Regions from separate parts of the Paenibacillus durus genome, predicted to be linked through region 1. Evidence: riboswitches for the same ligand, from Rfam matches in the RefSeq annotation. Region 1 holds a riboswitch; each other region holds the start of a gene.

Region 1 (9,975 bases):
TTGCGGCCTCAGGCATAAAGCAGAGCCGAGACGTCTCCCGCGAAACCGGCAAAATCCGCACGTTAAGCGCGCTGCTCGCGGTGTGCTTGCTGGTTATGGTTTTCTTTATGGTTTTTGATGAGATTATTTGAAAATTAGCTAAAGCCCGGCCCACGTCGCCCGTCTCCATTTGGAGGCGGGTGTTTGGTTATTGTGAGCAGGAACGAATAATTGCACATCCCAAAGACATCCTAAGGAAAGTCTATATTTTACAACTTTTCGAAAGGAGAATGAAATATGTCTGAGAGTAATCAGCAAGCCCAAAAGACATTGCCGCCGCAGCATCAGGATCGTAGGCCCGGTCTGGAATCGGAGATGACGCCCCGGCCTAAATACGAACCGGCGGGATACAAAGCGGCGGGTAAGCTTCTCGGTAAAGCGGCGCTGATCACAGGCGGAGACAGCGGCATCGGCCGCGCGGTAGCTGTTGCTTTTGCCAAGGAGGGGGCCGATGTAGTCATTTCCTATCTCAATGAGCACTCCGATGCAGAGGAGACGAAGCGCCAGGTCGAACAGGAAGGACGCAAATGTGTTCTCGTCTCCGGCGATATCGGCGTCGAAGTCTTCTGCCAGGATCTTATCAACAAAACAGTGGAAGGGCTGGGCAAGCTGGATATTCTTATTAACAATGCGGCGGAGCAGCATCCGCAAGAAAGAATCGAGGATATCAGCTCCGAGCAGCTGGAGCGGACGTTCCGCACTAATATTTTCTCGATGTTCTATTTGACAAAAGCGGCTATGCCCTACTTGAAACATGGCTCGACGATCGTCAACACGACGTCGATTACGGCTTACAGAGGAAATCCTCAACTGCTGGACTACTCGTCCACCAAAGGGGCGATCCTCAGCTTTTCGCGTTCACTCGCCATGAATTTGGTGGATAAAGGCATCCGTGTCAACGCGGTCGCGCCGGGTCCGATCTGGACGCCGCTCATTCCGTCCACCTTCGACGAGAAGAAGGTCAGTGAGTTCGGCGGAACACAGCCAATGAAACGGCCGGGACAGCCTGAAGAACTGGCTCCGGCTTTTGTCTATCTGGCTTCCGATGATTCATCGTATGTAACCGGACAGGTTATTCATGTGAATGGCGGCGAAATCGTTAACGGTTGACGACTCTTAACGTATCCCAGAGGATTTCTGCTGAATATGCAAGCCCCGATCCAAATCACGCGGATTGGGGCTTTTTCATGAAAAGGTGGTATGAAAAGGAAATTTATGATACGCTGTGAAAGATCAATAGTTGCATAGCGTGAACACTAGGGGTGCCGCAAGGCTGAGACGAACGCAAGGTTCGGACCCTTTGAACCTGATCTGGTTTATACCAGCGTAGGGAAGTGGAGAGTGAATATCTGCATCCGGGCCTGTCAAGGCTCGATCCCATTTGCAGTTTCCGGCCGCCTTCCTTCGGGAGGGCGGTTTTTTGTGCTGCTTATGACAAATAAACACAGGAGGCGAATAGGGCTATGTGTCCGCCAAAGTCAAAGGACCCCGAAATTCATCTCATATCCGGCGGCGGGACGTTAATGGACAGCTTTATCTTTATCGCTGCGGCCGTAGGTCCCTTTGTAGACTATATTCATTTGCGGGAAAAAACGCGCACAGCGGAAGAATTGTACGCAGCGGTCGAGAAGATGCGCAGCCTTGGGATACGCCCTGAACAAATCGTCGTAAACGATCGGTTGGACGTTGCGCTGGCCTCTGGCGCCGGAGGCGTTCAGCTTGCGGGGCACAGCCTCCGGGCCGCTGCGGCCCGCAAGCTGTCTCAGAGCCTGCGCATTGGCCGTTCCGTCCATTCCCCGGATGAAGCAGCTGCTGCCGCAGACGAAGGGGCGGATTACTGCCTCTTCGGGCATATATACGCCTCGGCCAGCAAGCCGGGTCTCCCGGGGAGGGGACTGGACAGGCTTGCGGAAACCGTGCGTGCCTGCCGGGTTCCGGTCATTGCGATTGGCGGCATTGAACCGGGCAATGCAGGACAGGTGATTTCATGCGGCGCGGCGGGCATTGCCGTACTCTCGGGCATCTGCGGCGCGTCCGATCCTGTGGCGGCCGCAAAGTCTTACCGTGCTGCCGTCCGGGCTGCCGCTCAAGAAGCCGGATATGAAAGGAGGTGAGGGCAATGAAACTCTATATCAACGGGAACGAGACCGAGCTGGACGAGGCTTGCGCTACGCTTGCGGATCTGCTGAGCCGCCCCGAATGGAAGGAACGGAAGATGATTGTTGAACTGAACGGCATGATCGTGGGCAGGGATGATTTCGGAACGGTCCCCCTTGCCGACAGGGACCGCATCGAGCTGGTGCATTTTGTGGGAGGAGGCTGAGGCCGGTGAATTTCGCCGGAGAGGACAGATACAGCAGGCAGGAACGGTTTTACGGGATTGGAGCCGAGGGCCAGAAAAAGCTGGCGCAGGCGAAGGTTCTGATTATTGGCGCTGGGGCGCTTGGCTCCGCATGCGCGGAGACGATGGTGCGCTCGGGTGTGGGCAAGGTGACCATCGTCGACCGGGATTATGTGGAGTGGAGCAACCTGCAGCGTCAAAATTTGTTCAGCGAGCAGGATGCGGCTGAGCGGATTCCCAAAGCGGTAGCTGCCGCCCGCAGGCTTCGCAGCGTTAACTCCTCTGTGGAAGTTGAAGGCATCGTTGCGGATATTACTGCGGAGGAGATCGGCCTCTATACCCGAGGGATCGACCTAATTCTTGATGCGGCGGACAATTTCGAGGTGCGGATGATCGTAAATGATATTGCCTCGCGAGACGGTATCCCCTGGATCTATGGCGCCTGCACCGGCAGCTACGGCATTTCAATGACGATTGTTCCGGGGCAGAGCGCCTGTCTTCACTGTCTGCTGGACAGTGTCCCAGCCGGAGGGGATACCTGCGACACGGTGGGGATAATCGGTCCCGCCGTGCAGATGACGGCTGCCTACCAGACGGCCGAAGCGCTGAAGTGGCTGTCAGGGAACGTTAGCGCGCTGCGCGGGACACTGGTCTCTTTCGATCTATGGACGAACCGTTACTCGTCGGTAGATACGTCCAAGCTGAAGCGCGCCGACTGCCCGTCCTGCGGCGCTAAACGCACTTATCCTTATTTATCGCCGGGCAGTCATTCCAGAACGGCCGTACTCTGCGGGCGGGATACGGTGCAGATTCGCCCGCCAAGCCAGATGAGACTTGATCTGGAGGAGTGGGAGCGGCGGCTGTCCGCCTATGGCCGGGCGGAGCGGAATCCCTTTATGCTGTCTTTGACACTGGAGCAGCACCGTATGGCGATCTTTCCCGATGGCAGGGTGCTCGTTCACGGAACGGGTGATCCCGCCGAAGCCCGGTCGCTGTATCACCGTTATTTTGGCTAACTATCAAGCATTCTATTAACCGAATAGGGGAGGATTATTATTATGCAGGATGCATTACATATCGGGGGCAAAGCCCTATCCAGCCGTCTGTTCATCGGAACCGGCAAATACAGCCGCAATACGCTGATTCCGGAGGTAATCGCCCGTTCCGGCTCCGAAGTAATTACCGTGGCGCTTCGAAGAGTCGACCCATCTTCGCGGGAGGAGAACATTCTGAGCCATATTCCGCAGCAGATGACCCTTCTGCCCAATACTTCCGGTGCGCGGACCGCAGAAGAAGCCGTGCGTATCGCTCGCTTGGCCAGAGCGGCAGGGATGGGGAACTGGGTGAAGATCGAAGTCATTAACGACCAGAGATATTTGCTGCCGGACAATCTGGAGACGATCCGTGCTACGGAAATTCTGGCCGCCGAAGGCTTCGTCGTCCTTCCCTATATGAGCCCGGACCTGTCTGCGGCTCTCCGGTTGAGAGACGCGGGCGCGGCGGCGGTGATGCCGCTGGGCGCGCCTATCGGAAGCAACCGGGGCCTCCGGACGAAGGAGCTGATCGGCATCTTGATTGAAGAGGCCGGCCTGCCGGTCATTGTGGATGCCGGAATCGGCCGTCCGTCGGAGGCGGCGGAAGCGATGGAGATGGGCGCGGCCGCCGTGCTGCTGAACACGGCGATTGCCACAGCCCGTGATCCGCTTGGCATGGCGGAAGCTTTTCGCGGCGCGGTTGCAGCCGGCCGGCAGGCGTATCTGGCCGGGCTGGGCCCGGTTCAGCAGGAGGCGGAAGCTTCTTCGCCTTTGACCGGTTTCTTGAACGTATAGGAAGGGGGACTGAGACTGTTGAGCTTTTTTGAGTCGCTGACGAACTTGGAGCGTATTCCCTTTAAGGAATTGTGGAAAAAGTACACGAAGGACGATGTCATGCGGGCGCTGGCCAAGGAGAAGCTGGATAAGGAAGATCTGCTTGCCTTGCTGTCACCGGCCGCCGGCCACCATTTGGAAGAAATGGCGCAAAAAGCGCAGCGCATCACCCGCTCGCATTTCGGCTATGCCGTTCAGCTGTTCACGCCAATGTATGTAGCGGATTATTGCGTCAACCACTGTACGTACTGCAGCTTTAGCGCCATTCATGATTTTCCGCGCAAGAAGCTGTCGTTGGAAGAAGTTGAAGCGGAAGCGGCGGCAATTGCCTCTAGCGGACTACGCCATATTCTGCTGCTGACAGGGGAATCGCGCAAAGACTCTCCGGTCGGTTACGTTAAAGATTGCGTAAAGGTGCTCGGAAAGTATTTCTCTTCCATCAGCATCGAGGTCAATCCGCTGTCGATGGAGGAATACAAAGAATTGGCCGATGCGGGCGTGGACGGATTAACTCTATTTCAGGAGGTGTACCACCAGGAGACGTACCGCAAGCTGCATGTTAAAGGCCCGAAGCGCAATTTCCGGGCCCGCCTGGATGCTCCGGAGCGCGGCTGTCAAGCAGGCTTCCGCTCCGTCAACATCGGCGCGCTGCTCGGCTTGTACGATTGGCGGCAGGAAGCGTTCATGACGGCGATGCACGCAAGTTATCTTCAGGACCGTTATCCTGGCTGTGAGATTAGCCTGTCTCCCCCGCGTTTCCGTCCCTATCTCGGAAGCTTTAACCCCGAATCGGACGTGACCGACCGCGCGCTGGTACAGATTATACTGGCGTACCGGCTGTTCCTGCCCCGTTCCGGCATTACTTTGTCCACAAGAGAACCCGCTGAATTGCGGGACCGCCTTGTGCACTTGGGGGTAACCAAAATGTCGGCAGGCGTCTCGACAGAGGTGGGCGGGCATACCAGTGACGGCGGAACGCCGCAGTTTGAAATATCCGACAGCCGAAGCGTGCCGGAAATCAGGGATATGCTGTACGGCAGCGGGCTTCAGCCGGTGTTCAAAGACTGGGATATTCTTGCCGAAAGTTCCGTGCGCTGACGGAGGAGTTCAAGAGTTTAAGAGTTCAAGCCAACCTTCCTATTTGCGGAGGGTTGGTTTTTTTTATAGGATTGTACCGGTATGATATGATAGATACAAAATGAAAGCCATCTAAACCCTGGACTTAAGAGGAGTGTATTGATGATGCGGAAGTTCGAAGACAGTGTGTATGATCTGATCGTTGAGACCTCCACCAACTTGCCTGGCGACGTTCGCCGGGCGATAGCTGCGGGACGGGCGCTCGAAGATAAAGATACACGTTCGGGACTGGCCCTTGCTACAATTGCGCAAAATATCGGCATGGCCGAGCTTCAGGTCTCCCCTATATGCCAAGATACGGGCATGCCTACTTTTGTCATACATACGCCGATAGGCGTGAATCAGCTCGAAATGAAGCGTGATATCCGTCAAGCCGTTGTCCGGGCGACCCGGGACGGCAAGCTGCGGCCCAACTCTGTCGATTCGCTCACAGGCGGGAATAGCGGCGACAATCTTGGCGAAGGCACACCGGTCATTCATTTCGAGCAGTGGGAAGAAGAGCATGTTGATGTGCGGCTCATCCTCAAGGGAGGCGGCTGCGAGAACAAGAACATACAGTACAGCCTTCCTGCCGAGCTGGAAGGACTGGGTAAAGCCGGACGCGATCTTGACGGTATCCGCAAATGCATTCTTCATGCTGTCTATCAGGCTCAGGGGCAGGGCTGCAGCGCGGGATTTATCGGAGTAGGTATTGGCGGAGACCGGACTTCCGGATATGAGCTGGCGAAGAAGCAGCTGTTTCGCAAGGCGGATGATATGAATCCGATCCCGGAGCTGCTTGAGCTGGAAAATTATATTATGGAGAATGCCAATAAGCTCGGCATCGGCACTATGGGCTTCGGGGGAGAAGTGACTCTGCTCGGCTGTAAAGTTGGGGTGATGAATCGGCTTCCTGCGAGCTTCTTCGTTTCTGTCGCCTACAACTGCTGGGCGTTCCGCCGCCAAGGCGTACTGATCGACACCGCTACCGGGGATATCCGGGAGTGGCTGTATGAGCGGGGCTCCGGCATTACCGTAGGAGCGGTCGCAGCGAAAACGCCGCCAGATATGGATACTCCGGAAGCCGAAAACTCCGGCGAACGGGCCGTCCAACCCGCGGCTGCCGAAAGTTCTGCTGCGGTTGGCGCAGATACGGCAGGCGGTGCAAGGGAGATCCGACTGACGACGCCGATTAGCGAGGAAGATATACGCCGCTTGCGTGTCGGCGATGTGGTCATCCTGTCGGGCGAAATGCACACCGGCCGCGACGCTCTGCATAAGTATTTAATCGACCATGAGTCTCCGGTTGATCTAAGCGGGGCGGTCATTTACCACTGTGGTCCCGTCATGCTTAAAGATGAGGAGGGCTGGCATGTGAAGGCGGCCGGGCCGACGACGAGCATCCGCGAGGAGCCGTACCAGGGCGACATCATCAAGAAATTCGGCATCCGGGCCGTCATCGGCAAGGGCGGCATGGGGGCGGGGACGCTACAGGCGCTCCATGATCATGGCGGCGTTTATCTGAATGCGATAGGCGGAGCGGCGCAGTATTACGCCGAATGCATCAAGAAAGTGAACGGCGTCGATTTTCTCGAATTCGGCATCCCCGAGGCGATGTGGCATTTGACGATAGACGGATTTGCGGCGATTGTGACCATGGATTCCCACGGCAACAGCCTGCATGCCGACGTTGAGAAAGACTCCGCCAGTAAATTGGCGTTATTCCGTGAAGCGGTGTTTAAGTAAGGCGCTGTATGGACTATGATAATGATCATATGTAGCAGATCGGAGCACAGATGTATTAACGTCTGGAGCTCCGATTTTTGGTTTTACATGGTATGCTTTTGCACTGGCAATTTCACCGAAATCGGGCTACGATAGAGTAAAGCAGTATAGTAAAGCATAGAAAGAGGCATGTGCCGAATGAAACCATTTCGAGTCCGTCTTTCGTTAATACTAATGACTTTGATCGGAATTTCCATGATTGGAGCGGGCTTCACGATGGCGCATCTGTTCAAGAATTCCCATGTTGCAGCGCTTGAAGATCATATGTCCCGGGAAATAAATCTGCTCGTGGGCACGATGGAATTCCGCGATATGAACGCTCCGGATGCGATTAATTATTATACCGGACAGGCCAAAAGTATTGGTAAACTCACGAATTCGAGGGTTACCTTTATTACACAAGAGGGAAAAGTAATTGGAGATTCGGAGAGGAATCCGCAGTTAATGGACAATCACTCCAATCGTCAAGAAGAGATTATTGCGGCAAAAGACGGGATTGGCCGGGCAATCCGATACAGTGACACGATGAAGAAAAATATGCTATATGTTGCCCAGAAGGTATCCTCACAGAACGGAAACTTCAACGGATATATCCGCCTGTCCCTGTCCCTTGACAGTGTCGAACAAGGAGTGAACAGGGCTTGGACGATTATGGCGGGCGGACTTGTGCTGCTGTTCATAGCGGCGGCTATTGTCAGCTATCGTGTCTCCCTCAGCTTCACATCGCCACTGGAGCAGATCACCCGTGTGGCCCGCCGGATTACCGATCTTGATTACGACGCTCGGGTATCCCTGAACCGAAGGGATGAAATCGGCCAGCTGGCGACCGCGATCAATGTGATGGCGGACAGTCTGCAGACCCAGCTGCGCACGATACGCGATAATGAGAACCTGCTGCAGAGCGTGCTTGATAATATGACCGGCGGCATCTTGCTAGTGAATGATCGGGGAGAAATCGCCCTGCTCAACAAGGCGGCTGAGAAGATGCTGGACGTGAATGCGGAGGACTTGGTCGGCCGCTCCTTCCGTGAATTGAAGCGCCACTACGAGCTGACCCGTATTTTGGAGGACGGATTATTCCGCCGGGAGCCGGTGCATGAGGAGCGGAGCTTCTACAATTCGGGAGAGCGAATCATGCGCCTGGACGGGGTGCCGATGACGCAGGACGATTCTTATCAAGGCATGCTGTTCCTGCTTCAAGAGGTAACGGAAATTCGAAGGCTGGAGAGAATGCGCAGCGAGTTCGTTGCCAATGTCTCGCATGAGCTCAAGACGCCGGTCGCGGCGGTCAAGGGATTCGCGGAGACGCTGCTTGGTGGCGGGGTGAAGGATGAGAAGACGGCGAACTCTTTTTTACAAATCATATATGATGAGAACGAAAGGCTGAACCGCTTGATCGGCGATATTCTGGAATTGTCCAAAATCGAGTCCAAACGAGTCCAGTTGGAATGTTCTCCGGTCCACCTGGCAACCTTCTTCGATTCGCTGCTTGGAACGATGAGTAAGGTAGCGGAGAAGAAAAGCATCAGCCTGAGCGCGGAGGTGCCGGAAGAGCTCTTCATTGAAGCCGATGAGGACAAGCTGCGGCAGATTTTCCTCAACCTGCTTTCGAATGCGATCAGTTACACGCATGAAGGCGGCAATGTCAAGGTGAGGGCGATGAACCGGCAGAAAAAAGACGGAACGGAAACGGTTGTATTCACCGTCACAGATACCGGGATGGGAATCCCCCGCAAGGACCTGCCGCGTATTTTTGAACGATTTTACCGGGTGGACAAAGCGAGATCGCGGAGTTCAGGCGGAACTGGACTCGGATTGTCGATTGTCAAGCATCTGATGGATTTGCATCGAGGCGTTATTTCTGTAGAAAGCGATCTCGGTATCGGAACCACATTCACCCTGGAGCTGCCGCTGCTGCAGGAGAATGAAATCTGACCATTCTTTTAGCATTTCCAGTGTTTTGTGAAGCGAAAAGTTAAACTTAGGGGTAAACAGGGCGACTTACGTAAATGTTTTACACTGTGATAACATTCCGATGATATGATGGGCTTGTCAAAAATTATGAAGACGGGGGAAACTATGGCACAACGATTGCTTGTCATCGAAGACGAACCGACTTTGGCCCGGCTGCTGTCTTACAATCTGACGCAGGAAGGGTATGAGGTGGCACATGAGGATCACGGAACGGCAGGCTATGACCGGGCAGTCAGGGAGCATTTTGATTTGATTGTGCTGGATCTCATGCTGCCGGGGATGAACGGGATTGATATTTTGGATAAACTGCGCGGTCAGGGGATTACAACGCCCATCATCGTGCTGACGGCCAAGAATACCGAAGAAGATGTCGTCCGCGGGTTGAAATCGGGAGCGGATGATTACATGACGAAGCCTTTCGGCGTATCGGAACTGCTTGCCAGAGTCAGCGCCGTACTCCGCCGTATCTCGGGTATATCGGAAGAACCGCAGCCCAGAACCGCAGAGAATGATTCCACCATTATTTTGGGTCAGCTTGAAATTTATCCTGAACGATACGAGGTGACTTTGGGCGGACAGAGCATTAATCTTCGTCCGAAGGAATTTGAAGTGCTGCTGTATTTGGCCCGCAAACCGGGCGTTGTATTGACGAGAGATGATTTGATGAACGCCGTTTGGGGGTTCGATTACATCGGCGGGCAGCGCACGGTGGATGTTCATGTCAGTTCGCTGCGCAAGAAGCTGGAACTGGACCCCGAGTCGGTCCATATCGACTCTATCCGAGGAGTCGGCTACAAGCTGGTTGTTAACAAAAAAAGAACTCCGGTCGTTTAACCGAGCCCGGGGTTCTTT
Region 2 (9,975 bases), 1.7 Mb from region 1:
GCGCTCCCGGGTCCTTCTCCAGCTTTTCGCGCAAATAACGGATATGTACCATCAGGGTCTTGTCCCCTTCCATATAGGGCTCACCCCAGACCGCTTCATAAATTTGCTCCTTGGTCATAATCTGGCCGAGATGGCGCAAGAGGTAAAAGAAAATCTGAAACTGCTTGCCCGTCAGCGGTATTTCCTCCCCGCTCTCCGCCTGAACAATCCGGTTCTCCTCTTCATAGACGGTCAGATGCCCAAGAGTTAGCGGCGAAGATGACACACTGCCCGCACGGCGCAGCAAAACCCCGATTCTCGCGGCCAGCTCATCCGGATGAAACGGTTTGGTTAAATAGTCGTCGGCGAACCCCAGACCCTGGAGCTTGTCGTCAATGGACGTTCTCGCTGAGAGCATCAGGATGGGAATGTCAGGAAAAACCTTCTTTAGCCGCTGGCCCACGGTGAATCCGTCCAATCCCGGCAGCATGACATCCAGAATAACCAGTTGGCATCCTTCCGCCTCTTCCACGGCCCGCTCTCCCGTCTGCAGCCAACGGACGGCATAGCCGCGGTCCTTCAGGTCTCGGGCAACGGGGCCGGCAATTTGCCGATCATCCTCGATATACAGCAAAGTGCCGCTCATGGCAGCACCCCCTCCTTATGCCTCGTACCGGCCGGACTTAATCAAACGGCTCCGGCGCGGGAAGGCGTTATTATTCTATATTAACTTATCCTGGCTGCATGCAGAAAATGGATCGGCGGAGTCGGAGCTGGCTTGCCAAACAGATAGCCCTGAGCCAAATGAATACCGAGCTCCCGGCAGAACTGAAATTCCTCCCGCCGCTCGATTCCTTCGGCCAGCACTTTACCGCCAAACTCTCCGGCCCGCTCCATAATCTCCTTAACGGCCTTCTGCTTGCTTGCATCCTGATCGCAAAAGCTGATCAGCCCCCGGTCAATCTTCACATAATCCGGCTGCAGGCTGGACATCACCTCTACCGTAGAGTAGCCCGCGCCGACATCGTCAAGCGCAACAAGAATGCCATGGCTGCGGCACTCGGCAAAAATATGGGTGAGATGCGAAATATCGCCGATTTCCTCCGTTTCCACCACCTCAAGCACAAAATCCTCCGGTCTCAGGCCCTGCTGCTGAATCGCCTCAAACGTATGGGTCAGACAGTACTCGGGATCGTAAATGGAAGAGGGCAGAAAATTGATGAACCGTTTAATTCCGTGAGGCAGCAGCCTGGCGCTGGCTTCAATGGCGGAAATGCGCGCGGCCCGGTCCAGAAAGGAATGAAATCCGCTTTCTCTTGCCACCTCAAAAAGGATATGCGGCTGAAACGGAGTACCTTGCGGCAGCGGCCGCAGCAAAAACTCAAAGCCGACAATCCGCTCGGAAGAATCGACAATCGGCTGCAAATAACTGCAAAATTCTTTATTGGCGATAATATCGATGAGTGAATGATTGCTAAAGCGGACCTGAAGCTGGGAGAGCGACATCCACCGTTCCAACTCGCTTGGAGGTTCTGTTCCGATTATGGATATGGTCAGAAGCGCCGCTTCCTTCGCGGATTCGATCAGTTTCATCACATTCAGCAGCTGTTCCCGGGTGCTGTAAGAAATCTCGCATACTTCTTCCTGATAAGATTTAATTTTAAAACCGGACGCTTGAACAGCGGATGCAAGTGAGGGAGATGCGCGCCGAATTTTTAGGATTCCCTTGTCTTCAATGGGTTCAATAGGGGAACAATGAATACAGTTCATGAACACCCTCCTTTGGGCCTACAAAAATGCAGCAACCTGAGGTCATTATAGCATGTTTTTCTGGAAAAGACGGAAATTCACCCCAAATAACCGCCACATTTCGCGTAATTTTTTTCCAAATCCCGATTTTTTAATTTCCCAGATTATTTCCCGGCAAAAGCTGCGCTTTTCTCTAATCCTTCGCACCGATGCTTCTGCCATTCACTGTTCCCTGCTGCATGGACAACGGTATTATAAATGACGGCTTCAGGATGGGCCGGGGCACTGGACAACTTCAGAGCCTTGCGTCTATAATTACAGCGTAAACAGCAAAGAATACCCGAAACTTCATAAACCTTGGGGTGCTGGAATTACGGCCGGCTGAGAGTGTATCCCGCAAGATACTGACCCTTATACCTGATCTGGATAATGCCAGCGTAGGAAAGCCTTAAGCGCGTGGTCCTGAAGGACTGCCGCCGTCATGCACTCCGCCGCGTCCCGAATGTTCAGGGGCGCTTTTTTGGCTTTTTCAGATTTGCGCAAACTCCCGTGGTCCGCCAAGCGGCTTCGTGATTTGCGGGTAAGCTTTAATGAAGACGGGAACACCTGCCGTTTCCGGCATCGGGCTTCGGGGCGGCAAGACAAAGGAGAGACGATATAATGGGAGTAAAAAAATGGTTAACACTGTCCCTGACCTGCCTGTTCATACTGACGGCGGCGGGATGCGGCGGCAATAATTCGGGAGGAAATGCCGGCGGCGCTCAGGGAACCCCTGCTTCCGCATCGCCGGGGGCTTCCGCTTCCGCCGAAAGCTCGCCCAAAGCGGCGACGCCGGTAAAGGTCGCGCTCGACTGGACGCCGAACACGAATCACACCGGACTGTATGTCGCCAAAGAGCTCGGCTACTATTCGGAGGAGGGCCTTGACGTCGATATTGTGCAGCCGGGAGCGGCGGGCGCGGATACGATGGTCACTTCGGGAGAAGCCGCCTTTGGCGTCGGTGCACAGGACTCTCTGACGATGGCGCGCATTCAGGGTGTTCCGCTCGTATCCATCGCGGCGATTATCCAGCATAACACGTCCGGCTTCGCGGCTCCGGTTGACCGGGGCATCAAGTCGCCGAAGGATTTTGAAGGCAAAACATACGGCGGCTGGGGATCACCGGTCGAAGAAGCTTCCATGAAGGCCATTATGGACCCGGTCGGCGGCGACGTGAAGAAGGTCAAGCAGGTGACGATCGGGGAAGCCGATTATTTTACGGCCGTTAAGCGTGACATTGACTTTGCCTGGATTTTCTACGCCTGGACCGGTATTGAAGCGAAGCTGCGCGGCGAGCCACTGGATATGCTCTATTTGAAGGATTACGCGCCGCAGCTCGATTACTATACGCCGGTGCTGACGACGAGCGAGAAGGAAATCGCCGAGAATCCAGAGGTGGTCAAAGCCTTTTTGAAGGCGACGTCCAAGGGTTATCAATATGCGATCGACCATCCGAAAGAGGCTGCGGATATTCTGATCAAGGCGGTTCCCGATCTTGACGCGAAGCTCGTTCAGGCCAGCCAGGAATGGCTCAGCCCGAAATACAAGGACGACGCCGCACGGTGGGGCGAGCAGAAGACCGAAGTATGGAAAAATTACGCCGACTGGATGTACGGACTGAAGCTGCTGGACAAGCCGCTTGCGGCCGATAAGGCGTTCACGAATGAGTTTTTGCCGGACGGGCAGTAAGTTTAATAGAATTAAAATCTTGATTCACGGGGTTCACAATTAATGACATGAAAGGATGATAGGGAATGGCAAGTACGCTGCTGAGCATTCAGGTGATTCCGAAAACGCCGGGAGGCGAAGATGTAATTCCTTATGTGGACAAGGCGATTGAGGTCATTCAGCGCTCCGGCGTGAAGCATCAGGTCAATGCGCTGGAGACGACGATGGAGGGCGAACTCGCCGACCTGCTCGAAATTGTCCGGGAGATGCAGGAGGCGCTGATCGAAGCGGGCTGCCCGAGCGTCATCTCGCAAGTCAAGATCGCCCATAACCCGGGCGGAATCAGCATGGACAAGCTGACGGAGAAATACCGCCCGTGAGTTCCAGGTGGAGACAAATCTGGCCGCCCCTTGTGGCGGTCATCTTGTTTTTGGCGCTGTGGCAGGTGTCGGTCTCCTGGTTCCATGTGGAAAAATGGATGCTGCCCGCTCCCACGGACATTTGGCGGGAAGGCATTGCCAGCGCCTCATCCCTTAAAGGGCATACGCTGGCGACGCTGCGGCTGACGATGATCGGCTTTCCGCTCGGCGTGGCTGCGGGCCTGATCTGCGCCGTACTTCTGCATATTGTGCCCTGGACGGCGCGCGCGCTCTACCCGCTGCTGATCTTAAGCCAGAACGTGCCGGTTATCGCGCTGGGTCCGCTGCTGGTGATCTGGTTCGGCTTCGGCCAGCTGCCGAAGATTATTCTCATTGTTCTCGTGTGCTTCTTCCCCGTGGCCGTCGCGGGCATGGGCGGGCTGGCCCAGACCGACCGCATGATGCTTCAATTCATGAAGATGGCGGGCGCCACGAGGCGGCAAATCTTCACCAAGCTGGAGCTGCCCCATGCGCTGCCCTCCCTGTTCTCCGGCATTAAAATATCCGCCGCCTACGCTGTAACGGGCGCCGTGGTGGCGGAGCTGATCGGCGGAAACAACGGGCTTGGCTACTATATGCAGATACAGAAATCGGCGTACCGTACAGACCGGATGTTCGTCGCCATTATTCTAAGCGTGCTGCTGAGCCTCTTGCTATTCGCCGCCGTTGTCCTGCTGGAGAAATGGCTGGTCCGCTGGAAGCCGCGGCGGGACGCATAGAAACGGTCGCACAGAACGTGTATAGACAAGCTGTATGAAAAAGAGTTATAGAAGGAGGCTGCTGAAGTTGACGCGTAAGATCTTTTCGTCTTCAGAGGGAGACTTGGAGGAAGGGCCGTCCCCTGGAGGCGGACACCCCCCTGTTTCCGGCGCGCCATCACCGGAGCCGGACCGCGATGCACCCGCACTGGAGGTCTCCGGCATCTTCAAATCATTCTCCCGGCGCGGGCTGAGCATTCCGGTGCTGGAGCAGGTGTCGCTGACGGTGAAGCGGCAGGAGTTCGTATCCATCATTGGCCCGTCGGGCTGCGGCAAGAGCACGCTCTTCCACATCATCGGCGGACTGGTTAAGCCGGATGCGGGCGCCGTGCGCATGAACGGCGCTCCGGTTACCGGGCAGCGGGGCAGCGTGAGCTACATGCCGCAGCAGCCGGCACTGTTTCCTTGGCGCAGCATCGAGGATAACGTGATTCTTGCCCGCGAGCTGAAGGGCGCGGCGCGAAGCGAAGCTCGCGAGGAAGCGCGGCGCTGGCTCGCGAAGGCCGGACTTGGCGGATTCGAGAAGGCGTATCCGCATATGCTGTCCGGCGGCATGCAGCAGCGCGCCGCCTTCCTGCGCGCGCTGCTCGCTCCCCAGGAGCTGATGCTCCTGGACGAGCCGTTCAGCGCGCTCGACGCCCTTACCCGCAGCGAGATGCAGCGCTGGCTGCTGGAGCTGTGGGAGGAGAACCGCCGCTCCGTGCTGTTCATCACGCACAGCATTGAAGAAGCGCTGCTGCTCTCCAGCCGCATCTATGTGTTCTCGGGGCGGCCGGGCACGCTGCTGCATACGGTCGAAGTGCCTTTCCCCCGGCCGCGCCGGGAGGAAATGACGGAGCATCCCGAGTTCTTACGGCTGAAACGGCAGCTGTCCGGGTGGATGCGGGAAGAACAGGCCAAGGGCGGTAATCCGGGTTGACGCCCAATAATACTCAAGTGTAAGAAGACTCAATTCTAAAATACAAAAAACTCCCCCGCAAAGAATCTTGCTGTTCTAAAAACCATTATCTCTTTGCGGATGATTTTACCCAACCTGTGTCTCAACCAACTCCTGCTTCACTTGTGCTCTTCATTACCCCTAGAGCTTTCTCCGAACTCTCGAAATATGACCATCATCTTTTTCTGATTTCGTTGTAATCTACCAGAATGGCACCGTACTTTCTGGTATGCGAAAGCTGCTACTTTTCAATTTAAATGATTTAATTTTCCGCTTAACGTAAAGCTATTGCTGCAAAAAATTGTCTTGTAATATATTCATATATTACTAGAATAAAGAATAACGAGCTCTAAGCATACGTTAAAAGTAGGTGCCAAAATTGCAAATTGTAAATGCGGTAAGACCGATAAAACCAGTTACTAATGGGGTAACTAAGCCGTTCATCATTCTTTGTGATGATGGAAATACATATTACACAAAGTTCCAACAAAATCCTGAGGGTCCAAGGGTTTTGGCCAATGAGTATGTTTGCGCCAAAATTGCTCATCAGCTTAAACTTCCTCTGGCCTCTCCTACTTTAATAAATGTTGATAAAGACTTTCTAAATCTTTATGAGCAAATAATTGCAGATCATATTGAGTGCGAAAGGGAAATTCATCCAGGGGTTCATTTTGGAACGAAACGGATTAACAAAACCTTTCCAATAGCTAACGCTAAAATGCTTGAACGCGCCTTGAACGTGACCATAGTTCCTGAAATCATACTATTTGACCAACTTATCCGTAATAATGACAGAGACTGCAACGGCGGGAATCTCCTGTTCGATCAATCGCAAATGAAAATAGTTGTTATTGATCATTCTCATGTTTTTGAAATAGGAGCGCTTTGGGATGCACAACAACTTGACATTAGAATCGGCGCTGACTTTCAACCATTTACTCAAAACGGATACATATTCAGAAAATTAGTACCGCATGTCAGAGGGTATAACCCGTTTGATAACATAATCGGGAAAATGTCGGGAATGACAGATCGTGATTTGTGGCATATTATTAAAACTATACCAGAAGAATGGTTAATAACTGATGCTGACAAAATCGCGCTACATGCATATTTGTGTGACCGTCTGCATAGAATAAAAGATGCTTTACCAATTCTTAAACCGATCTTGCCACAATGGAAAGGAGGGGGTTAACGTGGAGAAAATTTGTAAATTTGCAGTCCTTCGCTATGTTCCGGACGAGAACAGGGAAGAATTCATAAATATTGGGGTAGTTATGCATTCTCCAGGGGACAAATACATTGACTGTTTAATTACAAGCAATCTTTCCAGAGTTTCTACTTTTGACGACGAAATTGATATACCTTTTCTAAAAATAATTTTAAGCGGTGTTAAGGAGGATTTCTCAAAAAACTCTACAGTAACCGGCCCCTCCTATGAAGATATCGCCAACTTAAATTATTTGGAAAAAGCTACTTCAATCTATGTAAATCAACTTCAGTTTTCCAAAATACAATTATTCAGATCAGCAGACTTTGAAACCGACCTGAATAATCTCTTTAAAACTTATGTGCATTTTGAAGTTCAGAAAAAATCAAGGCTCACGGAACAAGAAGTGAAGTCAATTATGAATAAAGTTATTAAGAACAAACCCACTAACGCGATCCTAGAGAAAAACTTAAAAGTAGATTTGGGAGATGAACTGATTGAATTGGATTACGCCTATGTTACAAGAAAAGAACGAGTAAAAATAGTTAAAACCTTTTCTTTTGACTACACTCAAAGAGGAAGTAAACAAGCTTCTCAAGTAGCGAAAGAATGGGCATACAATTTTAGTAAGATAAAAGAAGCATCTAAATTAGAGAAACAATTCGATACGCATAATATAGATCTTACAACTTTAATTTACGTTAAAGATTTAACTAAAAACATAAAAATTGCCCTGGACATATTAAACGAGGAAACAATAACTTTTCAAGCCAGATCGCTAACGCAAATTGAAGACTTTGCGGATCGAATGGTCAAAGAAATGAAAGTAATAGATACAAAAATAAATATGTAATAAAAGTCAAAGACTGCCTCAAATCAAAAATGATAAGGGCAGTCTTTTTGAATTCAATATACTTTATATAAAAGGATGATTATTTTCTATAACTTTACCCGCTGCAGCCGCAGCGCATTCAGCACGACCGAAACCGAACTGAACGCCATCGCCGCGCCCGCCAGCCAGGGCGCGAGGAATCCCAGCGCGGCTACCGGAATGCCGATCGTATTGTAGCCGAGCGCCCAGAACAGATTCTGCTTGATGTTGCCCATCGTCTTGCGGCTCATCTTGATGGCGTCGGCGATGGCCTTGAGATCGCCGCGCATCAGCGTAATATCCGCCGCTTCCATCGCCACGTCGGTCCCGGTGCCGACCGCCATGCCGATATCGGCGGTCGCCAGCGCCGGCGCATCGTTGATGCCGTCGCCGACCATCGCCACCTTCACGCCGTCCGCCTGAAGCTTCCGCACCACCTCGGCTTTGCCTTCGGGCAGCACTTCGGCCATCACCCGGTCAATACCGGCCTCGGCCGCGATGGCCCGTGCCGTCCGCTCATTGTCGCCGGTGATCATCACGACATCGATCCCCATGCCCCGCAGAGCCGCCACGGCTTCGCGCGAGGTCGGCTTAATCGTATCCGCGACGGCTACGACTCCTGCGCACTCGCCGTCCACCGCAACCAGCATCGCCGTCTTGCCCTGCTGCTCCAGATCATTCATGGCGTCAAGCCAGCGGGCGGCGTCGACGCCGTTCTCCTCCATCATCCGGCGCGTGCCGACGATGATCTCCCTGCCCTGGATGGCCGCCTTGATACCCCGTCCGGGTACATTGACGAAGCTTCCGGCGTCGCCTAACGCGAGCCCCTTCTCCGCCGCGCCTGCGGCTACCGCCTCGGCCAGCGGATGCTCCGACAGCTTCTCGGCGGCGGCGGCAAGCGACAGCAGAGCGTCTTCCGGAGCCAGTTCCGGCGTACCCTTAAAGTCCGGCGATACCAGCACGTCTGTAAGCACCGGCTTGCCGCTCGTCACAGTGCCCGTCTTGTCGAGCACGACGAGCTGAATGCCCTGCGCGGCTTCCAGATGCTCGCCGCCCTTGAACAGGATGCCAAGCTCCGCAGCCCTTCCGGAGCCGGCCATAATCGAGGTCGGCGTAGCCAAGCCCAGCGCGCAGGGACAGGCGATAACGAGCACGGCAATCCCTTTCTCCAAGGCTTCGGCGAACTGTCCCGGAGCCGCCCACAGATACCAGATCAGGAATGTCAGCACGGCGATGGCCACCACAATCGGCACGAAGATGCCGGAAATGACATCCGCCACCCGCTGAATCGGCGCCTTGGAACCCTGCGCTTCCTCGACCACGCGGATAATCTGGGCAAGCGCCGTATCACGTCCAACCTTGCGGGCTTTGATCTTCAGCATACCGTTCTTGTTCAACGTCGCTCCGATTACAGGGTCGCCCGGCTTCTTCTCCACCGGAATACTCTCGCCCGTAAGCATGGATTCATCTACGGATGACAAGCCTTCAGTCACTTCGCCGTCGACGGGAATCTTGGTGCCCGGCTTCACGAGTACGATATCCCCGATAACGACTTCCTCAACGGGAACGCTAATCTCCGTTCCTTCACGGATCACAAGCGCCGTCTTGGCCTGCAGGCCCATCAGGCTGCGGATGGCGTTAGAGGAGCGGCCCTTCGCCAGCGCCTCGAACCATTTGCCGACCAGAATGAGCGTGATCAGCACAGCTCCGGTCTCATAGTACATTTCAACCGTATGATTCATGCCATTCATACGCAGGGAATCGAGCGTTAGGTACAAGCTGTAAAAATAAGCGGCCGACGTGCCCAGCGCCACCAGAACATCCATATTGGCGCTTCCGTTGCGGAGCGCCTTGTAGGCGCCGACATAGAACTGCCAGCCGATTATGAACTGCACCGGGGTAGCCAGAGCAAGCTGGAACCACGGATTCATGAACATCTCCGGCACGGGAATCCAGGAAGTGAACGAGAAATGCCCGACCATCGCCCACAGAAGCGGCAGAGACAATAGCGCCGAAATCATCCATTTGGTCCGCTTGCGGCTGATTTCAAGCTCCCGCCGGTCAGCGGTTTCCTTCCGGTCTTCCTTGAGCGAGGCTTTATAACCGATCGAGTCGACCTTGGCAATGATGTCCTGGAGAGTAATCATCCCCGGGGTATATTCCACATGCGCCGTTTCAAGCGCAAGGTTAACATTGACTCCGGCAATGCCCGGCATCTTGCCGAGCACCTTCTCAATCCGGGCCGAGCAGGCGGCGCAGGTCATACCGGAAATATCGAAGTCCGCCGCTTCCTTCACCGTGTCGTAGCCGAGCGAGCGGATCTTCTCCTCAATCTTAGGCATGCT
Region 3 (9,975 bases), 820 kb from region 1:
TTCTTTTTTTGAATCAGACACATTCAGTTTAAATTCATCAAGAAAATAACGCTTCAAAAACGTACAAGTACGGAGTTGTTATAGGAAGATACCCCCCTCGTTTATAGATCAATCAATCTAAAATGACCAAAAATATCGGTAGCTTGTTTATCGCTTCAACTAAACGAGAAATACCATTTAAAGAGCACCCCACAATGACAGTGGAGCTTTTGTTGGGTCGAAGCTTCGGGCAGAATAATTGAAAGAAGGTTTACTTCCAGCACGATTCCTTTATAGAATATAGAAGTAGTTTTACATAAAGGAAGTGCAGGAAATGTCCAATCCAGGAATCAACAATGACAACAGGATTAATCCATTCAGCGCGGACTGCGAACAATGCTTTGGTTTGTGCTGCGCAGCATTGCCGTATGCCAAATCAGCCGATTTTGCCATGGATAAAGCCGGGGGTACTCCCTGCCCGAACTTGCAATCGGATTTTCGCTGCGGCATTCATAAAGACCTTCGAACAAAAGGCTTTCGGGGGTGCACCGTATATGAATGCTTTGGTGCGGGTCAAAAGGTGTCCCAAATCACCTATCCGGGAAACGATTGGCGGGATCATCCGGCGTTGGCACAGGAAATGTTTGAGGTATTCCCTATAATGCAGCAGCTGCATGAAATGCAATATTACTTGAACGAAGCGCTCAGTTTGGAAGAAACTCGGCCGATTCATACAGATTTGCGGAATGTTCTTGAAAAAACGGAAGAGCTCACCCGTCTGAATCCGCGCTCGGTTCTGGAGCTTAACGTCCCCGCCCATCGGGCGACTGTCAATGACCTGCTTCTGCAAGCAAGTGAACGGGTACGGGCAAAAGCTGCGCCGAAGCATAATAACAATCAAAAATTACAGAACAAAATCCGCAGGGGCAGTGACCTCATAGGCGCAAATCTAAGAGGAGCCGACCTTAGAGGAGCTAACTTGCGAGGCGCTTTGCTTATTGCATCCGACCTGAGAGATTCCGACATGAGAGTAACTGATCTGATCGGCGCCGACTTTAGAGATGCCGACCTTAGCGGCGCTGATCTCAGAGGGAGCATTTTTCTTACGCAAGCACAAGTTAATTCAGCTAAAGGCGATAGGAATACCAAGCTGCCGCCTTCATTACGCAAGCCCGATCATTGGTCAAAATAATGGCGCGATCGAAGGAGGCCGATACGATGGATAACAGTGTTACGGAAAAAACACTTCGCAGCGTCCCCTTCCTGCACGCAGAAGCAAGCATCGAGCCGATTAATAATGGCTATTCCGGCGACCATAAATACCGGGTGACGCAGAACGGGAGCAGCTATCTGCTGAGGATCTTCGATGACGGACTATATAGGAACAAGCTGGCCGAATTCGATGCGCTGAAAAAGATGGAAGCCTACGGCGTCAAATGCTCAAGGCCGCTGGAAATCGGGTTACTGCCTGACACCGGGCTTGGTTATTACGTTCTTACATATATAGAAGGCGAAGATGCAGCGGATCAACTGCCGCTTTACTCTCCTGAAGAGCAATATCGCATCGGATACGAAGCGGGTAACGAACTGAGAACCATTCATCAATGCAAGGCGCCGCCCGGAATGTCCTCGTGGGCCGAGCGAAAAACGGCAAAGCATCGGCGATATATGGAGGAATACGATAGACTCGGGGTACATATCCACGGCGACTCCAAAGTGATGGAATTCATCGAGGGCTGCCTTCCGCTGATGAAGGAGTCACCGAATCTGCTTCAGCATGACGACTTCCATACGGGAAATCTTATTGTTCAAGATCATCGGCTGGCGGGCGTTATCGATTTCAACCGGCTGGATTTTGGTGACCCTGTGCATGAATTCATCAAAGCCGGCTTTTTCAGTTCGGAGGTCAGTGTGCCTTTCTGCATAGGCCAGATTAAAGGATATCATCAGGGACAGGAGCCGGATGAGTCGTTCTGGCAGCTATATTCCCTCTATACAGCGATGGGCCTTATATCATCCGTTGTATGGAGCATTAAATTCGTACCTGAAGAAATGGACGATATGATGGCCAGAATCCATCGCGTGATGGAGGATCATGCCGGTTTCGAGTCCGTGAGACCCAAATGGTACATTGAGGGATCGGCTAGGTATATGGTATAGTAAATAAGCTTATAACCGAATAAAGACCGCAATTTCACTAGGGGAGTCGTCCGACTGAGACGAAGCCGCGAGCTTCGGACCCTTGGAACCTGATCTGGATTATACCAGCGGAGGGAAGTGGAACCTAAAGCTTACCTATCTACGCCGCGCAAGGTTTAGCGCTTGTACGGCAGATATCTTGGAGGCTCGTTCATTTCTCTGACTGAAATGGACGGGTCTTTATTCATGTTAAGGAGGGTTGACCGACTATCGAAGAGCTTTTATCTCTCCGCCGGCTTACTTTTTCGTTTCCGCAGCAGAAGCCGGTATTTTCCGATCTTTCGTTAACGATCCGCCAGGGTGAATTCGTCAGCATTATCGGTGCCAGCGGCTGCGGCAAAAGCACGCTGTTCAAAGCGATAGCCGGACTGCTTGCCAAGGCGCAGGGAGAAATCACGCTGCAAGGCTGCGCCAGCGGTGAGAACCGGCTCGGCCAAATCGCCTACATGCCTCAGCAGGACCTGCTGATGCCTTGGCGTACTGTGCTGGACAACTGTCTGCTGCCGCTGGAGATCAAGGGCCGGGCGGGCAAGGGCGCAGCGGCCTCGGTCCTAGACATGCTGGAGCGTTTCGGACTCGCCGGTTATGAGCTTGCCTATCCGCATGAGCTGTCCGGCGGGATGCGGCAGCGGGCCGCTTTTCTCCGGACACTTATGACCGGCGGTAAGCTGATGCTGCTTGATGAGCCGTTCGGCGCGCTTGACGCCATGACGAAGCGGGACATGCACCGCTGGCTGCTGGAGCTGTGGGGAGAGCTTGGGCGAACGGTTATGTTCATCACGCATGATCTGGAGGAGGCCATTCTGCTCAGTGACCGCATCTTTCTGATGCCGCCTAGCAGCTCCGGCCCCCTTCATGAGCTGAACGTGGGACTGCCAAGACCCCGGCGGCTGGAAATGAATTACGAGCCTGGCTTTGTCTCTTTACGGGCCGAGTTGGAGCGGAGGCTGTATGAAACGCGCACCGTTTAAGGAAGGATCACGCCGCTACGGAGCCTTCCTTCTCCTGCTGCTGCTAATTCTCGCTGTGTGGGAAGCGGCCGTCCGCTCAGGATATGTTCCGTCCTTTATCCTCCCTGCGCCCTCCTCGATCTGGACCGCATTGGTACAGAACACCGGACTGCTGTTGGGTACGCATCTGCCAACCACCTTAGAAGAAGTAGTGGTCGGCTGCCTGATGTCGCTGGTTGGCGGCATTTTGCTCGGGATCGGCATGCACCTGTCCAAGGCGCTGGAAAAAGCGCTCTATCCCTTTATCATCATCAGCCAGACGATTCCGCTGATTGCGCTCTCCCCCATTTTTATTATGTGGTTCGGTTATTCGCTGTGGAGCAAGGTCGCCGTCGTCTTTCTGACCGCGTTCTTTCCGGTCGTTGTCGGCGTCTACGACGGACTCGCCAAAAGCGGCGGCGCCTACAAGGAGCTGCTGCTGACCATGGGCGCAAGCCGCAGGCAGCTGCTGGTCAAGATCGGCATTCCGCTTGCGCTCCCCTCCTTTTTCTCGGGGCTTAAGCTGTCGGTGGTGTACTGCGTGATCGGCGCAACCATCGGAGAATGGCTTGGGGGAACGCGCGGACTAGGTTATTACAGCCGCCGGATGGCGGGAAGCTTGCACAGCGCCGAGATGTTCGCCGCGATCGCTCTCCTGTCGGGTCTCGGTGTAGTACTGTTCCTGGCCGTCCGGCTGCTGGAGCATCAGATTCTTAAGAAAAGAGGTTCTTATTGATGAATTTTTTTACCCGTATTAAAGCTATAATGGTCCTGCCTGCTATCTCGCTTCTTCTGGTAACCGCCGCTTGCGGCGGCTCTGCGCCATCCGGCGACTCCAAGGCTCCTGCCTCTCCTTCGCCTACCGCTTCTCAAGCGGCAAGTCCGGCGGAGCCCGCGCACAAGCTGACGCTTATGCTCGACTGGTACCCGAACGCCGTGCATTCTTTTTTGTACACCGCTCAGGAAAAGGGCTTTTTCGCCAAACAGGGAATTGATGTGGAAATCCAGATGCCGGCGGACACAAATGATGCGCTGAAGCTCGTCGCCGCAGGCAAGGTCGATCTGGCGCTAAGCTACCAGCCGCAGGTGCTGATGGCCCGGGGGGAGAAAATCCCCGTGAAAGCGCTGGCCTCCATTGTCCGTCATCCATTGACTCACCTGATGGTGCCTGCGAACAGTTCCGTACATACCCCTAAGGATTTGGCCGGTAAATCGGTGGGTTATTCCTCCATTCCGCTGTATGAGGCGATGGTTAAGACGATGGTCAAGGCCGACGGCGGAGATCCGGAGAAGGTTAATTTCGTGGATGTGGGCTATGACTTGATCCCGGCCATTTCCACCGGACAGACCGATGCCATTATGGGCGGTTTCATCAATCATGAGCAGCTCATTTTGCAAAAAGAAGGCCATCCCGTAAACTCTATCGACCCGGCGAAATATGGCGTGCCGGATTATTCCGAGCTTGTGCTTGTTGCCAGCGACGAGGGAATCGGTCAGCATAAAGACGACTTCATCAAGTTTCTGACGGCGATGCGGGAAGGCCAGACCTACGTAAAAGAGCATCCCGATGAGGCGCTGTCCATCCTGCTGGCGCATGAAGACGGGACCGCTCCACTCGACAAAGAGATTGAGAAGCAGAGCCTAAGTGTCCTGCTGCCGCTGATGGACGCGGGAGATAAAGATTTCGGAGTTCAGGATGCGGAAAGCTGGGATAAAGTGCGTCAGTGGCTGACGGAGAACGGACTGCTGCCTGCGGATATTAAGGCCGAGGACGCTTTTATAAATCTATAAACTATATAAGATGAACTTGAAAAAATGACATCAGGGGAAGAAGGAACGAAGGGGAAGTTTGGAACTGTAGGAGCGATAGCGATCGCCTTTGTCTCCGGATTTCAACCGCCAAGAGCGGTTTTAAATCAAGAAATCTGGAGACAACAGCGGCCGGAAGTCCAAACATTCCTCGTAGTTACGACTGATATCTGATAGAAAAGTCTTAAGTTCATCTTATATATACTCAAATTAGGAGGAATTCCAAATGTCATTCATAACCAAGCTTCGGGAAAACAATCCGCTCATCCACAACATTACCAACATCGTCGTCACCAACTTTACCGCTAACGGCCTGCTCGCTCTGGGAGCTTCGCCGTTTATGGCGGATGCGCATGAAGAAGTGGCGGATGTCGCTGCAATGTCCGGCGCTGTCCTGATTAATATCGGAACGCTTAACGATCACGCCATTAAGGCTATGCTGCTGGCTGGCCAGTCTGCCAACAAACACGGCGTCCCGGTCGTGCTCGATCCCGTGGGAGCGGGCGCTACCGCCTACCGGACGGAAGTGACGCATCGGCTTGTTTCCGAACTGAAGATTACCGCACTGCGGGGCAATGTGGCCGAGGTTGCCAATGTCATCGGGGAGAAATGGTCCATTAAAGGAGTGGACGCGGGCGCAGGCGACGGCGATCATGTCGAAGTGGCCCAAAAAGCGGCGAAAAAGCTCGGATGTATCGCCATTGTTACCGGCAAAGAGGATATTATCACCGACGGTAACAAAACGTATATCGCTGCCAACGGCCACCCCATTCTGACCAAAGTAACCGGAACCGGTTGCCTGCTCAGCTCCGTCGTTGCCGCTTTTCTGGCGGTTGCCGGGGATTCCCCGCTGGAAGCGGCTGCGGAAGCCCTCTCCTTCTACGGAGTCGCTGCTGAAATCGCCGCCGCCAAGACGGCTGAACAGGGTCCAGGCAGCTTCCAGATCGAACTTCTGAATCAGCTCTCTCTTCTTACGCCGGAGGAATACGGAAAATTGTCGAGAATCCGCGAAGTTTAACCCGAAATTTCCAGCAAGGGAGACGAACAAATATGAACGTATACAAGGCGTTAACAATTGCCGGTTCGGACAGTGGCGGAGGCGCGGGCATCCAGGCCGACCTTAAGACGTTTCAGGAGCTGGGCGTTTACGGCATGTCGGCGCTGACTGCGGTAACGGCGCAGAATACGCTCGGGGTTCAGGGCGTGTACCCGCTTGATCCGGAAGCTGTGGCGCAGCAGCTCGATTCCATTGGCGAGGATCTGACCCCGGATGCGCTCAAGACCGGCATGCTGTTCAGCGGAGAAATTATCCGGACCGCTGCCGATAAAATCCGCCAATACGGATGGAATAACCTGGTCGTAGATCCGGTTATGGTTGCCAAAGGAGGGTCCTCCCTTCTTCTGCGGGAAGCGGTGCAGTCTCTGATCCGGCATCTGCTTCCGCTTGCACTTGTAACGACGCCGAACATTCCGGAAGCGGAAATCATTGCCGATATGACGATTGCCAGCCTGGCAGACTGCGAGGAAGCGGCAAGAAGAATCGCGCAAATGGGTTCGCGTTATGTTGTCGTTAAGGGAGGCCACGGCAGCGGGGACGGCGTCGTCACGGATCTGCTGTATGACGGCAAGGATTTCATATACATGGAGAGTCCCCGCATCGACACCCGGCATACGCACGGAACGGGCTGCACCTATTCCGCCGCGCTGACGGCGGAGCTGGCGAAGGGACATTCGGCAGAGGAAGCCGCCCGAACCGCCAAAGCGTTTATCCGGGCAGCGATCGAAGACGGCCTTGGCATCGGGGCGGGACACGGGCCGACCAATCATTTTGCATACGGCCGCAGGCTGCGCGCAGAAGGGAAGGAGAAACGATGAACGAACGTGACGCCATCTCAAATGACGGCAGGCTGGATAGCGAAGCGGTGCGGGCACATCTTCGGGTGTACTTTATTATGGGCAGCGTCAACAGCCGCAGACCGGCAGCCGAAGTGCTTACGGAGGCGATTGCCGGAGGGGTTACGATCTTTCAATTCCGCGAAAAAGGTCCCGGCGCGCTTATCGGCGAAGCCAAGGTTAATCTGGCCCGGGAGCTTCAGGCGATATGCCGCGATCACGGCGTGCCTTTTATCGTCAACGACGATATCGACCTGGCGATCCAGCTTGACGCGGACGGCGTGCATGTCGGCCAGGACGACGAGCCTGCGCGGGTTCTTCGTGAGCGGCTGGGCAGCCGTAAGATCATCGGCGTGTCCGCGCATACACCCGAGGAGGTGCGGCAGGCGATTGACGACGGGGCCGACTATCTCGGAATCGGCCCGGTCTATCCCACATCCTCGAAGGATGACGCCAGACCGGTACAGGGCACGATTCTGATCCAGAATTTACGCAGAGAAGGAATTACCATTCCCCTAGTCGGCATCGGCGGTATTACCGCAGCCAACGCCTCCCCCGTTCTTGCCGCAGGCGCGGACGGCGTTTCGGTCATTTCGGCCATTGCCGGGGCCGATCATCCGCAGGAAGCGGCGGAGGTGTTTGCCCAGCTTGCCGCCCGGTAAACCGGTACCTAGCAGGCCCGCAGCGGATCATTCGTCTTCCATTTGTTTCGCTCTAGCGAGGAACAATAACTATACAAAAAATGACATTCCAACCAACAACGGTTTGAATGTCATTTTTGCGTTTTGTCGGCAGCTTGTCCAGCTTAGATTACAGCGGCTCGGCTCAGCTTGTTATCCAAGATCGATTTGATATCTTTAACCAGTTGGACTGATGCTTCTATTTCTACTTTTCTAGTTGAAACACTCTCTACGCTGCATCCGACAGGTATTCCCTTCTCCAATCCAAATTCCAATAGTTCCGCAAAGATTTTTTGAGTCAATGTTATCGACTTGTCCAATACATCACTAGAGTATTTCAAGTCGTTCTCCAGCCATTTCGGAATGCTTATGCCGAGCCATTTCATAAATTCCAACGTTTTGGGTGAGCCGCAAGGTGCGATATTAAATAATATGGGTACCATTTCAAGCCCGTTATTTGTGCAATAGTAAAAATAATCAGACAAGAAATTTTTCGACGCCTCTACATCATAAGTTGCCTGTGATACGAAAAAACTGCATCCGCTTTTTACTTTATTGGCGACCCGTATATGCTCATCATTCTTTTTCATATGTCTTTCAGGAATGACGACTCCCCCAAAAGTTAAACCCCGATTATGTTGTTTGCTTAAACGATAGGCTTCTGTCAAATCCAATTTAACCTCTTGCTGACTGGAGGAACTTCCCACAAACACAGAAAACCTGTCCTGATCCATATCTGATTTTAGCCAATCCACCAACTGCGGTTCAGAATACTTGCCCACGCAGCGATAAATAATTTTCGGAACGGACAATGGGTTTAGATACACATTACTATACGTAGTCGGGTCAATGGTCGACAAATAGGGAAAAGGTCTTTCTTGTTCAATTCGATCCGCTTCCTCCTGAACATCGTAAAGAATTAAGGCGTCTATGTCCAAATCTTTAATTCTTTCACATTGCTTTTGTGAAATTTCTGCAATCTTTTCCGGGGGATGGGTTGCCTTCGGCGGCGTCATTCCATATGTTAAAATGCCGGTCTCTTTATTCCTTATTTTGTCTTTCAACCTATTCTCCATATCTTTAACCTGCCAATCTCTCAATTAATTACATCGTAATATAATAATTCAACTTACATTTCTCAAATCCTTTTATATGTCACCGCTGCTTCATCAGCGAAAATACCATCTCCCGGAACAGCTCAAGGTCGGCCTCAAGGCACACCTCGGCATTCGGCTCCTTTTTTAGGATATTGTTCTGGTCGACAAGACTGTAGCCTTTGGTCAGCTCGCTCTTATGCTCCACATCGATGTAGAAGCGATTCGACCGGGCCATGACCCGGTTGTCGATGGCCATGGCGACGGTAAGCGTATCTGGATGGGACAGCCGGCGATACCCGTGCTGCTTAAGCCCTCGTTCCATATTGGTCCGCAGCACCTTCAAGTAGAAACGGGCGAATTCGGTATCCATGGCTTCAATCAAGCGGAGATGCTCCTCTGCCATGACCGGCTGCCGGTGGCATACATCCCATCCGACCATCGTCAGGTTGAAACCGGCATGAACAACGATATGCGCCGCTTCAGGATCGACGAGGAAATTGAATTCCGCTGCCGGGCTGTCATTGCCTATATAATTATTCGCTCCGCCCATCACCCACATATGCTTCAGCTTTCCGGCAATGGACGGATCAAGCGAATAGGCGAGCGCCAGATTCGTCAGCGGCGCCTGCGCGATCATCTCGATTTCACCTGGATGCTCGTTGATCAGCCGGACAATCGCGTTAGCCGCATGCTCCTCCCGGGGCCTCAGCGAAGGCTCGGGAAAGTTCGAGCCGCCCATCCCGTCATGGCCATGAACATGCTCGGCTGTGAACAGTCCCCGCATCAGCGGTTTAACTGCGCCGGGGTACACCGGCACATCAGGACGCTCCGCCGTTTCCAGCGTGGTCAGGGCATTGCGCGTACACAAAGACAGCGGAATATTGCCCGCAACCGTTGTAATGGCCTTGACTTCCACTCCCGGCCAGCGAAGCGCCAGCAGCAGAGCGGTGCAATCATCGCCAGCTGTATCGGTGTCTATCATCAGTATTTTACGTTTATCCATGTATTTCCCCACTCCATCCGATTAATTTCAGCAGCTCTCCTGTAATAAAATGTGCCATCTGCTGCACTTGAATCTATGAATTTTTGCTCAATCGAAGCCTATTATAGCAAGGAATGAATAGTTTATAAACAATTTTGCTTAAAAACTGAATAGATGTGAGCTTATATAGCATCCTCTATCTTTTTGCCAAATAAAAACAAACGGGTTACGATAGATACAAACAACTGTTAGGGAGGTCCCGCATGATCGACAATAGCATTACCGAGGGAGTCATTCGCACACGCACAAAGCTGCGGCAGCAAGCGCTGATCTCGGTTTTTAATGAG

Evidence for each region. A riboswitch is a leader RNA that binds a small molecule or an ion and turns the genes downstream of it on or off. The one in region 1 is predicted to bind thiamine pyrophosphate.
Region 2: linked by a shared signal. The riboswitch ahead of PDUR_RS01850 (ABC transporter substrate-binding protein) and the one ahead of PDUR_RS09440 (thiamine phosphate synthase) in region 1 are both predicted to bind thiamine pyrophosphate.
Region 3: linked by a shared signal. The riboswitch ahead of PDUR_RS12540 (ABC transporter ATP-binding protein) and the one ahead of PDUR_RS09440 (thiamine phosphate synthase) in region 1 are both predicted to bind thiamine pyrophosphate.

Annotation. Positions count from the first base shown of each region.
Region 1 covers NZ_CP009288.1:2,104,901-2,114,875, forward strand. The annotation lists gene PDUR_RS09430 (hypothetical protein) at 1-131, shown strand, start outside; gene PDUR_RS09435 (SDR family oxidoreductase) at 277-1,149, shown strand; TPP riboswitch at 1,288-1,389, shown strand; gene PDUR_RS09440 (thiamine phosphate synthase) at 1,503-2,153, shown strand; gene thiS (sulfur carrier protein ThiS) at 2,159-2,362, shown strand; gene PDUR_RS09450 (ThiF family adenylyltransferase) at 2,368-3,396, shown strand; gene PDUR_RS09455 (thiazole synthase) at 3,439-4,209, shown strand; gene thiH (2-iminoacetate synthase ThiH) at 4,228-5,346, shown strand; gene PDUR_RS09465 (fumarate hydratase) at 5,491-7,110, shown strand; gene pnpS (two-component system histidine kinase PnpS) at 7,288-9,084, shown strand; gene PDUR_RS09475 (response regulator transcription factor) at 9,229-9,957, shown strand.
Region 2 covers NZ_CP009288.1:385,590-395,564, reverse strand. The annotation lists gene PDUR_RS01860 (response regulator transcription factor) at 1-625, opposite strand, end outside; gene PDUR_RS01855 (EAL domain-containing protein) at 706-1,749, opposite strand; gene PDUR_RS28470 (hypothetical protein) at 1,795-1,950, opposite strand; TPP riboswitch at 2,077-2,189, shown strand; gene PDUR_RS01850 (ABC transporter substrate-binding protein) at 2,389-3,456, shown strand; gene PDUR_RS01845 (thiamine-binding protein) at 3,522-3,815, shown strand; gene PDUR_RS01840 (ABC transporter permease) at 3,812-4,573, shown strand; gene PDUR_RS01835 (ABC transporter ATP-binding protein) at 4,761-5,531, shown strand; gene PDUR_RS01830 (HipA family kinase) at 5,929-6,744, shown strand; gene PDUR_RS26980 (DUF3037 domain-containing protein) at 6,746-7,612, shown strand; gene PDUR_RS01820 (heavy metal translocating P-type ATPase) at 7,699-9,975, opposite strand, start outside.
Region 3 covers NZ_CP009288.1:2,922,427-2,932,401, reverse strand. The annotation lists gene PDUR_RS12550 (pentapeptide repeat-containing protein) at 314-1,171, shown strand; gene PDUR_RS12545 (aminoglycoside phosphotransferase family protein) at 1,198-2,139, shown strand; TPP riboswitch at 2,169-2,272, shown strand; gene PDUR_RS12540 (ABC transporter ATP-binding protein) at 2,388-3,149, shown strand; gene PDUR_RS12535 (ABC transporter permease) at 3,130-3,903, shown strand; gene PDUR_RS12530 (ABC transporter substrate-binding protein) at 3,903-4,958, shown strand; gene thiM (hydroxyethylthiazole kinase) at 5,203-5,994, shown strand; gene thiD (bifunctional hydroxymethylpyrimidine kinase/phosphomethylpyrimidine kinase) at 6,027-6,851, shown strand; gene thiE (thiamine phosphate synthase) at 6,848-7,531, shown strand; gene PDUR_RS12510 (methylenetetrahydrofolate reductase) at 7,675-8,625, opposite strand; gene PDUR_RS12505 (nucleoside hydrolase) at 8,705-9,649, opposite strand; gene PDUR_RS12500 (DUF2252 domain-containing protein) at 9,892-9,975, shown strand, end outside.